3 regions of the Peribacillus sp. GL_122 genome follow, and region 2 is predicted to be linked to each of the others. Evidence: riboswitches for the same ligand, from Rfam matches in the RefSeq annotation. Region 2 holds a riboswitch; each other region holds the start of a gene.
What was found. A riboswitch is a leader RNA that binds a small molecule or an ion and turns the genes downstream of it on or off. The one in region 2 is predicted to bind cobalamin.
Positions count from the first base shown of each region.

Region 1: another riboswitch for cobalamin. It lies ahead of AC3ISB_RS01880 (hypothetical protein); the one in region 2 lies ahead of AC3ISB_RS05430 (ribonucleoside-diphosphate reductase subunit alpha).
Region 3: another riboswitch for cobalamin. It lies ahead of AC3ISB_RS11565 ((2Fe-2S) ferredoxin domain-containing protein); the one in region 2 lies ahead of AC3ISB_RS05430 (ribonucleoside-diphosphate reductase subunit alpha).

Region 1 is NZ_CM174415.1:372,182-375,458, forward strand. Features, by position in the region: gene AC3ISB_RS01875 (ABC transporter substrate-binding protein) at 1-654, opposite strand, end outside; gene AC3ISB_RS01880 (hypothetical protein) at 658-1,203, opposite strand; cobalamin riboswitch at 1,362-1,581, opposite strand; gene AC3ISB_RS01885 (AAA family ATPase) at 1,780-2,736, shown strand; gene AC3ISB_RS01890 (DUF58 domain-containing protein) at 2,769-3,277, shown strand, end outside.
Region 2 is NZ_CM174415.1:1,126,937-1,130,213, forward strand. Features, by position in the region: gene AC3ISB_RS05430 (ribonucleoside-diphosphate reductase subunit alpha) at 1-1,292, opposite strand, end outside; cobalamin riboswitch at 1,431-1,611, opposite strand; gene AC3ISB_RS05435 (manganese-dependent inorganic pyrophosphatase) at 1,905-2,834, shown strand; gene AC3ISB_RS05440 (hypothetical protein) at 2,934-3,080, opposite strand; gene AC3ISB_RS05445 (SulP family inorganic anion transporter) at 3,166-3,277, opposite strand, start outside.
Region 3 is NZ_CM174415.1:2,397,167-2,400,443, reverse strand. Features, by position in the region: gene cobJ (precorrin-3B C(17)-methyltransferase) at 1-1,457, opposite strand, end outside; gene AC3ISB_RS11565 ((2Fe-2S) ferredoxin domain-containing protein) at 1,473-1,841, opposite strand; cobalamin riboswitch at 1,992-2,182, opposite strand; cobalamin riboswitch at 2,384-2,579, shown strand; gene AC3ISB_RS11560 (hypothetical protein) at 2,563-2,733, shown strand; gene AC3ISB_RS11555 (energy-coupling factor ABC transporter permease) at 2,754-3,277, shown strand, end outside.

The DNA.
Region 1 (3,277 bases), 750 kb from region 2:
TTGGAAGGTCTCCGATCCTGTTGTATAGATTTCCGGAGCAGGGCTAATTTCAAAGTATGTTTGTTCCTTTTCATCTAAAGTTTTCACTTTTTCTTCGACACTTGTAATTTGGGATTTGATATCTTTCACTAATTCATCCCCTTTTTCGGCAACGCCCATCACTTTAGCAATCTGCCCGATATCACCATATACATCATCGAAATTTGCCGCAGATTTAATGATGAATACAGGGATGCCGGCATCTTCGAGTGGTTTCAGTGCCGTTTCATCACCAATGGTATAAGCAATAATGGCATCAGGTTTCAAGGCAATGATTTTTTCTGCATTTATATTAACAGAGTCTGAAACATGTTCGATATCCTTCGCTTCCTTTGGATAATTATCGAAGTCTGTCACGCCAACGACTTTATCACCCTGTTCAAGGGCAAATAAAATTTCCGTATTGCTTGGCTGTAGTGAAACGACCTTTTCCGGGATTTTCTCGAATTTTATTTTCTTACCAGTATCATCCGTAACGGAATAATCCTTGAATTCTTCGCCCTTTTTAGTCTCTTTATTATCCTTTGAGGATTGATCATCGTTCACTCCGCATCCGGTAAGGAAAAGCGTAAGCATCAGCATGGAAATCCAACTGAATCGTAGGGTTCTCTTCATTATTTATTCCTCCGTTTTCTTTTTCATGGGTTTGGTTGGGTATGATTTACTTATAAAAGGAATCTCCTCGATCCCCTGTTGCTTATTGACATAGACTGCCATCACGAATAACACATTTGCAAGCAAGTGAGCGTAATCAAAAAGTATTCCTGGAATTTCCTTTTCCAGACTTACCTTGTGTAAAGCTCGCACGGACTTTTTGGCTTCACTGCGGCAAGTATGCAAAGTACATGCTGCGGTTGATCCTTGTGGAAGGACGAATGTTTCGATTTGATCCTTCACTTCAGCGACATACCGGTCGTAGATTGCACTTAAACGGTCGAGATCATCGCCGGTAATGGCTAATTTCCCTCGGACTGAACCATTTAAATGGTAAGCCATGGGCAACAATTCCATTAAGTCACGGTATACATCGGGGATGTCCTCAGTTAGCGAGGCGGCCAAGCCGATTTGTGTCGTCAATGAGTCTGTGCGGATTTCAAAATCGACGGTCGATACGGACTCACGCATGTATGGGTAGCATAAAAAACGAAAGTCCTTCTTTGCCATAAATCTTCCTCCTTTTACGTATTGGGTGAATGACCTCCGTATTGCTTTTCCCTGCAAGACAAATAGCCGACCAAGAGTTTTGGTCGGCTTCGGGCATCTATGTATCTATAGTAGAAAAAAGATGGGAGAGCCGTACAATCTCCTATCTTCCGAAGAGCATAATACGATTAAAAAAGGCAGGTCTCCTGGCTTGTGCATCATTTTACTCTAAGAACCTTCCCATTTGGGTTAAATGGACGGTAATCGGCGTGCGATTACATCCTCAAATAGTGGTATGCATCTTATTTCATTAGCACTTACAGTTGCGGAAACAGCTTCGGTTTTAAACCGAATTCCCTATTAAGCTGACAATGCAGCACCTTTTTCTGCAAGGTTCATATTCACTTAGCAACAGTTTACCATACCTTTTTCAATAGACCGCATTAATATTTTTTAGACAAATTCGTTTATGGTTTACCGAATATCTAGTAAACTTACAATGTAAGGTTTAATTGGAGCTTAATGTAAAATCCTTGATATAGAAAAGGTATGAAATAATAGTGATAATGTGAATCTGTGAATCCCGGGAGGTAGAGAATGATTTATAAGCAGGTCAATCAAAAACTGGAAATGGTTCTGGGGAATATCGAAAAGGTGATTATCGGAAAACGAGATATAGCAGAACTAAGTATCGTGGCACTCCTTTCCGGTGGACATGTCTTATTGGAGGATGTTCCGGGCGTGGGGAAGACAGTCATGGTAAGGGCACTGGCAAAATCTATAGGTGCAAGCTTTAAGCGAATTCAATTCACACCTGATTTACTTCCTTCTGATGTTACTGGTGTTTCGATTTTCAATCCTAAGGAACAAGAATTCATTTTTAGGCCGGGTCCGATAATGGGACATATTATTTTAGCCGATGAAATTAACCGGACCTCGCCGAAAACTCAGTCTGCATTGCTTGAAGCCATGGAAGAGGCAAGTGTGACGATTGATGGTGTCACAAGGGGATTGGAGAAGCCGTTCTTCGTAATGGCGACACAAAATCCGATCGAGTACGAGGGAACATATCCGCTTCCGGAGGCTCAATTGGATAGATTCCTATTAAAAATGAAAATGGGCTATCCAGGTGTGGAAGAAGAGATAGAGGTTCTTAATAGAGCTCAATACACGGTACCGCTTGAAGAGCTGGAATCCGTCATCACATTGGATGAATTGATAGAATTACAGGCTGAGGTAAAAGCTGTGATAGTGGACGACACAATAAAACGATATATTGTTGAATTGGCGAATCGAACACGTGCGCATGAAGGGGTCTATTTAGGTGTAAGCCCGCGTGGATCGATAGCATTGATGAAAGCATCCCAAGCTTACGCGCTGATCCAGGGCAGGGACTATGTTCTGCCGGACGATGTTCAATATTTAGTTCCATTCGTATTTTCCCACCGGCTTATTTTGAAACCTGAAGCGAATTATGATGGCTTCGATGCTGGAATGGTGATACATGAAGTTGTGGCGACAACACAGGTGCCTGTGAAGCGGGCTATGACCTAATGCGCAAATTCATCAACATTTTAAGGGGAAATATGAGTGTGGTCGGACTTGTATTACTCATGACCGTTTCCTTTTGCTATGCAATGTTTCAAGGCGGTTTTGTCAGTTGGTTCATTTTTTATTCGTTTTTGCCGTTTTCTGTGTACGCTTCGATTCTGCTGTTTTATCCGCTGCATGATTTGACCGTTGAGAGAAAGGTCAATAAAAGGGAATGCCAGGCCGGCGAATCTGTTGAAATAGCATTGACGTTTACCCGTAAAAACCGGCTGCCCCTATTATTTATGGTGATAGAGGAGGAATTGCCTCAGCGGCTGGAAGATACGGGATTCCAAAGGAAAATAATTATCTTTCCGGGATTCAGGCGTACTTTCAGCATGTCATATACCTTGGAAGACATGGAGCGTGGAGAGCATTCGTTTCAATCGATCCGCTTTTGGATTGGGGACTTTTTCGGGTTAGTCGAAAAGGAAGCGATATATAGTTCACCTCTGAAAATAACTGTTTTTCCTCGTTATCATGAGCTTGCCTACAGTGATCTTGA
Region 2 (3,277 bases):
CCTTCTTCTAATTGAGAAATCATGATGCTTTTCATGATGTCCATCGCATTGATTTTTTCAAAGCTATAGTTTGGAAGCCTGCCATTTTCTGCGGCCTCGACAGCAAGTGCATAATGATTCCTGAAGCTTCCTTCGCCTTTCTTCTCGTCATAAAGATCTTCAAGTGAAAATCCAAGGGTTTGCTTAACGGTATGCGGATCGAAAAGATACCATTCTTTTCTGTCGCGTACAGCTTCCATGAATAAATCGGGTATACATACACCTGTAAAAATATCATGGGCTTTTAATCTGTCATCTCCGTTTTGTGTCTTCAAATCGAGGAAGCTCATGATATCTTTATGCCAGACATCCAAGTAAATCGCGATGGCACCTTTACGTTGACCCAATTGATCGACACTTACCGCTGTCTGGTTGAATAGTCGAATCCAGGGAGTCGTGCCGGAACTGTTTCCAGAGAAACCCCGGATATCAGAACCAAGCGAGCGAACCTTACCGACGTAAAGACCGACACCGCCGCCAAATTTAGATACTTTTGCCGCATCGTAGTTTGATAGGTAGATTCCGTCAATGGAATCTTCAATTGCGTCGATAAAGCAAGAGCTTAACTGTCCATGTGTTTTACCTGCATTGGAGAGTGTAGGAGTCGCAACGGTCATATAAAGATTGGACATGGCCCAGTATGCTTCTTTTATAAGTTGCAGGCGGTGCTCCGTTTTTTCCAATCGCATGATTTCCATCGCGATGATCATGAAACGTTCTTGTGGCAGTTCGTAGACCTTATCCTTTTGTGGGCGGGCTAGATAGCGGTCGTTCAATAAGTAGATGCCTATGTAAGAGAATAATTTATCTTTTTCCGGGTCGATCACCGAACCCAATTCCTCAATTTCCGCTTTCGTATATGAAGATAGCAGTTCTGGTTTATAAATGGGATAACGCTGACCTTCTGAAAGCTGGGAGAGTTCCGTGATCAGCTCATAGAATGGGCCATAACTCATACCTTCATAACCTCGATTGGCTTGTGCATCCCTATACATTGTATTCAACAGTTCTGCTGCAGCAACGAACGTCCAATCCGGAGCATCGATATCCACACTTTCAAGAGCGAGCTGAATCAGTTTTCTTGATGCCTGTTCTTCGGTTGAGTCACTTTTGCGATCTAGCCATTTTGTAAAACGCTTTTTGAACTTCTCCATATCGAGATGGCCTTCGAATTCCTTTGATAACATCTCGAGCTGGATGGATTTCGTTTCTGTGTCATTTTCACTTATGGTAGAGTTATATGTTTGAGTCATTAATGATCCTCCTTGTTAACTTCCGCTAAAATAAAAAAACCGCCCAATGAATTGAGCGGATCAAACGATAGAATAAAAGAGCCATGAAAAAATAGCCGTTAAACTATCGTTTCATCATCTCAATCCCCGAAGAATAAGAAACGTGAAAAATTCAAGGCAGGTCTCCTGACTCATGATCACCCTACTTTGAGTCCTTCCCGTATTGAGAGCTATACAGTGGGTATCTCATTTCGTCACATTTACAGTTGCGGGGACAGTTCCGGGTTTACACCGGATTCCCTTTTCAGCCATCACTGGCACCTTGGATTATAAAAAATTCTATATATAGTTATTGTTAATGTTTGTATAATCAATATCTAGTATTTCTGCTTATATTATCGTAAGCCATATACGATGATAATTCAACTAATATATTTGAAAAAAACCAATCCTTATCTATTGACAAAGTGATGGCAGAGTGTGAAGGAATGAAAGATTTTATTGGGGAATGGGTAATTCAAGCGCTGATTTTACGCGATTTTGTGTTAAAATAAATTGTCTAGTAAAGGTGGCTCTCCCTTATTGCAATGAGGGGATTCGCGGAAAAATATTTAAGAAAAAGGGGATAAAATCTTGGAAAAAGTATTAGTTTTTGGACATAAAAACCCGGATACAGACACAATCTGTTCAGCAATCGCTTATGCAGACCTGAAAAAGCAGTTAGGTATCAACGCTGAACCAGTTCGTCTGGGTGAAGTAAATGGTGAAACTCAATATGCATTGGACCAATTCAAATTCGAAGCTCCCCGCCTTGTGGAAAAAGTTGCAGGGGAAGCTGAAGGCGTAATCCTGGTCGATCATAACGAACGCCAGCAAAGTGCTGAAGATATTGACCAAGTCCGTGTGTTGGAAGTTATCGACCATCACCGTATCGCTAACTTTGAAACAAGCGATCCACTATATTACCGTGCGGAACCAGTTGGATGTACGGCAACCATTTTAAATAAAATTTATAAAGAAAACGGCATTGAAGTCCCTAAAGCAATCGCAGGTCTTATGTTGTCTGCCATCATTTCCGATTCGTTATTGTTCAAATCTCCTACATGCACGGAGCAAGACGTTGCAGCAGCAATGGAACTGGCTGCCATTGCGGGAGTCGACGCTGAAACATACGGCTTAGAAATGTTGAAAGCTGGAGCTGACTTGAGCGACAAAACGATTGCCCAGCTTATCACTCTTGATGCAAAGGAATTCTCCATGGGAATGGCTAAAGTGGAGATAGCACAGGTCAATGCTGTAGATCCGACCGAAGTCCTTGCTAAGCAAGCAGAATTGGAAGCGGCGATTGAAGCGGTTATTGCTGAGAAGGAATTGGACTTATTCCTATTTGTCGTAACGGATATCTTGACTAATGATTCTGTTGCCTTGGCTCTTGGTAAAGCAGCTTATGCAGTGGAAAAAGCATACGACGTTTCATTAAATAATAACATCGCCGTCTTAGAAGGCGTTGTATCGCGTAAAAAACAAATCGTGCCGGTCTTAACGGACGTATTCAGCAAATAATACAGTAGAAGGGATGCTCATTAAAAACATGGGCATCCTTTTTCTGTACATGCAAAAAAAAGACTCAACCACCATTAAGGGTGTTTTGAGTCTTTTTTCTTAATTCAAAGCTTCCTTTTCTTTTTCATAGGCAATGACAATCAGTTCTTTGTTGGCTTCCTCGCCAAGTCTGCTTTCAAAGCTTTTCAGTTCATTCAATAAATCCGGTGACAGATTTGCTGCCGTATAATCCTGCTCGGGTGTCATGCTTTTCGCTCCTTTCAAAAGGAAATCATTCATGTTATCTATTTTGTCGGTTTGAAAAGTTTCTATTCAGCAAAATTTTACAACTTCAAGATATTTTACTTTCTGAGGTGGCGAGTTTTTCAAGCAATAACGAACTTTCTTCATCGAGTCCTTGCACTTGGACAGGTATTCCCAGAAGCTGATATTTAAGAACAACC
Region 3 (3,277 bases), 1.3 Mb from region 2:
GGATGGGCTGTTCTTCCAACCGGTTTAGCTCCAAGAAATAAGTCGAACTTCCCTTTTCGGAAGACAATCCCGATATCATCCATCACAGCACTATAACAAGCCATCCCACACCCATTAAAACCGATGTTAAGTTCCTTGGGCATTTTCATTCCGCCAAGCACCCGATGTATTTCATCCGCATAAGGAATGGATTCCGTTTTTTCACCATCACAGAAATCACAGGCTTTTAATGTCAGTACATCTCCAATCGGCGATAATAGAAAGTTTGCTGATTGCAATTTCCCCGTAATGACTTCCGGATCCGTTGTCGGAATCTTTAATACGATTTTATGATTTGGCGTGTATTCCATCGTGCCCTTTTCCCCGACAACTTCCGCAAGTGTCATCATTTGTTTGGGAGTGAATTGTTTATTCGCCACACCTGGACTAACGGCAAGTTCGAATACCGACTCCATTTTTTGCTGAACAATTGGCTCAATGGATTGCTGAACGGTTTGACCCTTGACTCTTGACAGTGCTTCCATTGCCATTTCAAAGGAAGCTGGCTTCTTTTCTGGTGCTTTTGTAAGTAATCCAACTCCCCCAGCGGATTCGATGAAGACTTCTTGCACAGAATCGGCTTCTTGATCTAATGCCCACGGTTCCGCTTCTTTTTGCAGACGCTGATGCGGCTTCAATGGTTGCTTTTCCGAATTCAAAGTATATTTCCTCTGATAGCCTCTTGGTGTGATGATTTTGTCATCATATAAAAAGGTGGATGAATTACCAATAATGACGGTGGTCAACATTCCAATATCGTGATTCAACATATCTTTCAAATTGGTTATGACAATATCCTGCCTATCGCGATAAGCACTTTTCACCAACCCGACAGGTGTATCGGGCGAACGGTAGCGAAGGAGAATGTTCTGTGTTTCAACAATTTGCCTGGTCCGCCTGCCGCTGCGCGGATTATACAGGGCAATGACAAAGTCTGCCATTGCAGCTGCTTCAACCCTTTTAGCGATCAGTTCCCAAGGAGTTAAATGATCACTGAGACTGATCGTACACGAATCGTGCATGACTGGTGCCCCAAGTAATGATGCACAAGAGTTGATTGCCGAAATGCCAGGAATGACCTCAATGCCCACTCCAGTTTCTTCTTTCCAGCCTTTTTCAATCAATACTTCATAAACCAAGCCAGCCATTCCGTAAACTCCGGCATCCCCGCTGGAAATTACCGCAACTTTCTTACCCAGCTCCGCTTGTTTCACTGCTTCCTGTGCACGTGATACCTCTTCAGTCATACCCGTACTAATAATCGTTTGATCTGTGAGCAGTCCCTGAATGAGTTCAACATAAGTTTTATAACCAATGATGTAGTCACTTTCTTGAAGGGCTTCGACAGCACGTTTGGTAATGTGTTCAAAATTCCCTGGCCCAAAGCCCACGACGAATAATTTACCGTTTGTACTCATTAAGACATCTCCTTTTTACGCTTTGTTCTTTGAAATACCCGTATGAGCAGGAAAATCTGGATTCGGTGTCATTTCCCCATCATTGAATTGGTAGATCATTTGTGGAACAAACTCCCCATCATCAATATGGCTGACAATCTGGCGACCGAAATCAGGCGTTTCCACTCGATACCAGTTTCCTTGAGGATAGGCAATCACAACGCAGGCATCCTTACATCTTCCGTTACACCGTGTCCTGGTTGTATGGATTTTCAAATCCAGTCCTTTGGAAGCAATTTCATCGCGAATCGCTTGGGTTACTTCTTCCCCGCCCTTCTTCATGCAGCTGCTTCCATTACAAATCAACAGATGTGTATTTGTACCCATTAAGTTCCAAGTAGTCATCTTCTTCCTCCTGCGTTCAGGGAAAAGGCAAAATAAAAAACCTTAACATAAGAGTCAAGGTTTAAAAAAACTATATGAATGAGGAGCCCCAGGCAAGAATGCCCAATCTCCCAAAATCGTCATAGTCCTTCTACCTTTCCCTCCGAAAAGTATCATGCAATTTTAAAAGCAGGTTTCCTGGCTTACGCTTCATTTTACTTTGTCCCTTCCCGGCAACAATGCCAGTGGCTATCGACAATTTCATCAGCGTTTACAGTAGCGGGGGCTGCATCGGATTTTCACCGATTTCCCTATTATCCCTTGCTTATTCACACAAGAGCACTTTTAAAATATAATATTTGGTTTTAATATACATTTCTAACTAACTTTATCTATCATATAACAACTTTATCAAAATTCAATAGTTTATTCCGACTGTTTAGAAAAGTTTAATAGAGTATATCCTTCCCACAGGCCTTTCCTTGCAACAAACTTAGTCAAAAAAAAAATATAGTGTAGCTGGAATTATTTCTTTATGGTACACTATACGAGAATTTTCTAAATAATTACATAAGTTTTATGGTGTTGAATTTTTCGGAATTCAGCTTAAAAGGGAAGCCGGTGAAAATCCGGAGCGGTCCCGCCACTGTAAAGGGAAGTCCTATTACTTTAACTTTAATCCACTGTCAAATTAGATGGGAAGGATGTAATGGGATGATGAACCAAAGCCAGGAGACCTGCCATGAAGCGTGAAACTGTTTCAACCTACGAGGATGGGTGTGCGGATCAGGCAGAAAGGCCCATGGTTGGTTTATGCTGCAAAATTCCTGTTCATTACGCACTTCTTTCCTTTGAGAGAAGTGCTTTTTATGTTGGGCGCGCCTTTCTTCTCAAGATTGATCAGAAAAATTAAAAGTGTTGAAAGGAGAAAGAATGAAAAGAACCAATTGGAAAATTATTTATTTTGTCATTTTACTGCTTTTTGTCCCAAAAAGGGCAATGGCCATGCATATCATGGAGGGCTTTTTACCCATTGAATGGGCTATATTCTGGTGGGCCGTTACCCTTCCATTTTTAATCTTGGGTTACCGGTCCATTAGATCCAAAGTAAGGGAAAACCCAGAAACAAAAATGATGCTTGGCCTATCGGGTGCATTTGTATTCATTTTATCGGCCCTAAAGATTCCTTCCGTTACGGGAAGTTCTTCACACCCTACCGGAGTTGGTTTGGGATCCATTTTATTCGGACCATTGGCCATGAGTGTCGTTGGCTCCATCGTTCTGTTATTTCAAGCTGTTTTACTGGCTCACGGAGGATTGACGACATTAGGGGCCAATGCATTTTCCATGGCCGTTTGCGGACCGTTCATTGCTTACTTCGTCTTCAAGGGCGCAACTAAATTGGGGTGGTCTTTTTCACTTGCCGTTTTCTTGGCAGCTGCTTTTGGAGATTTGGG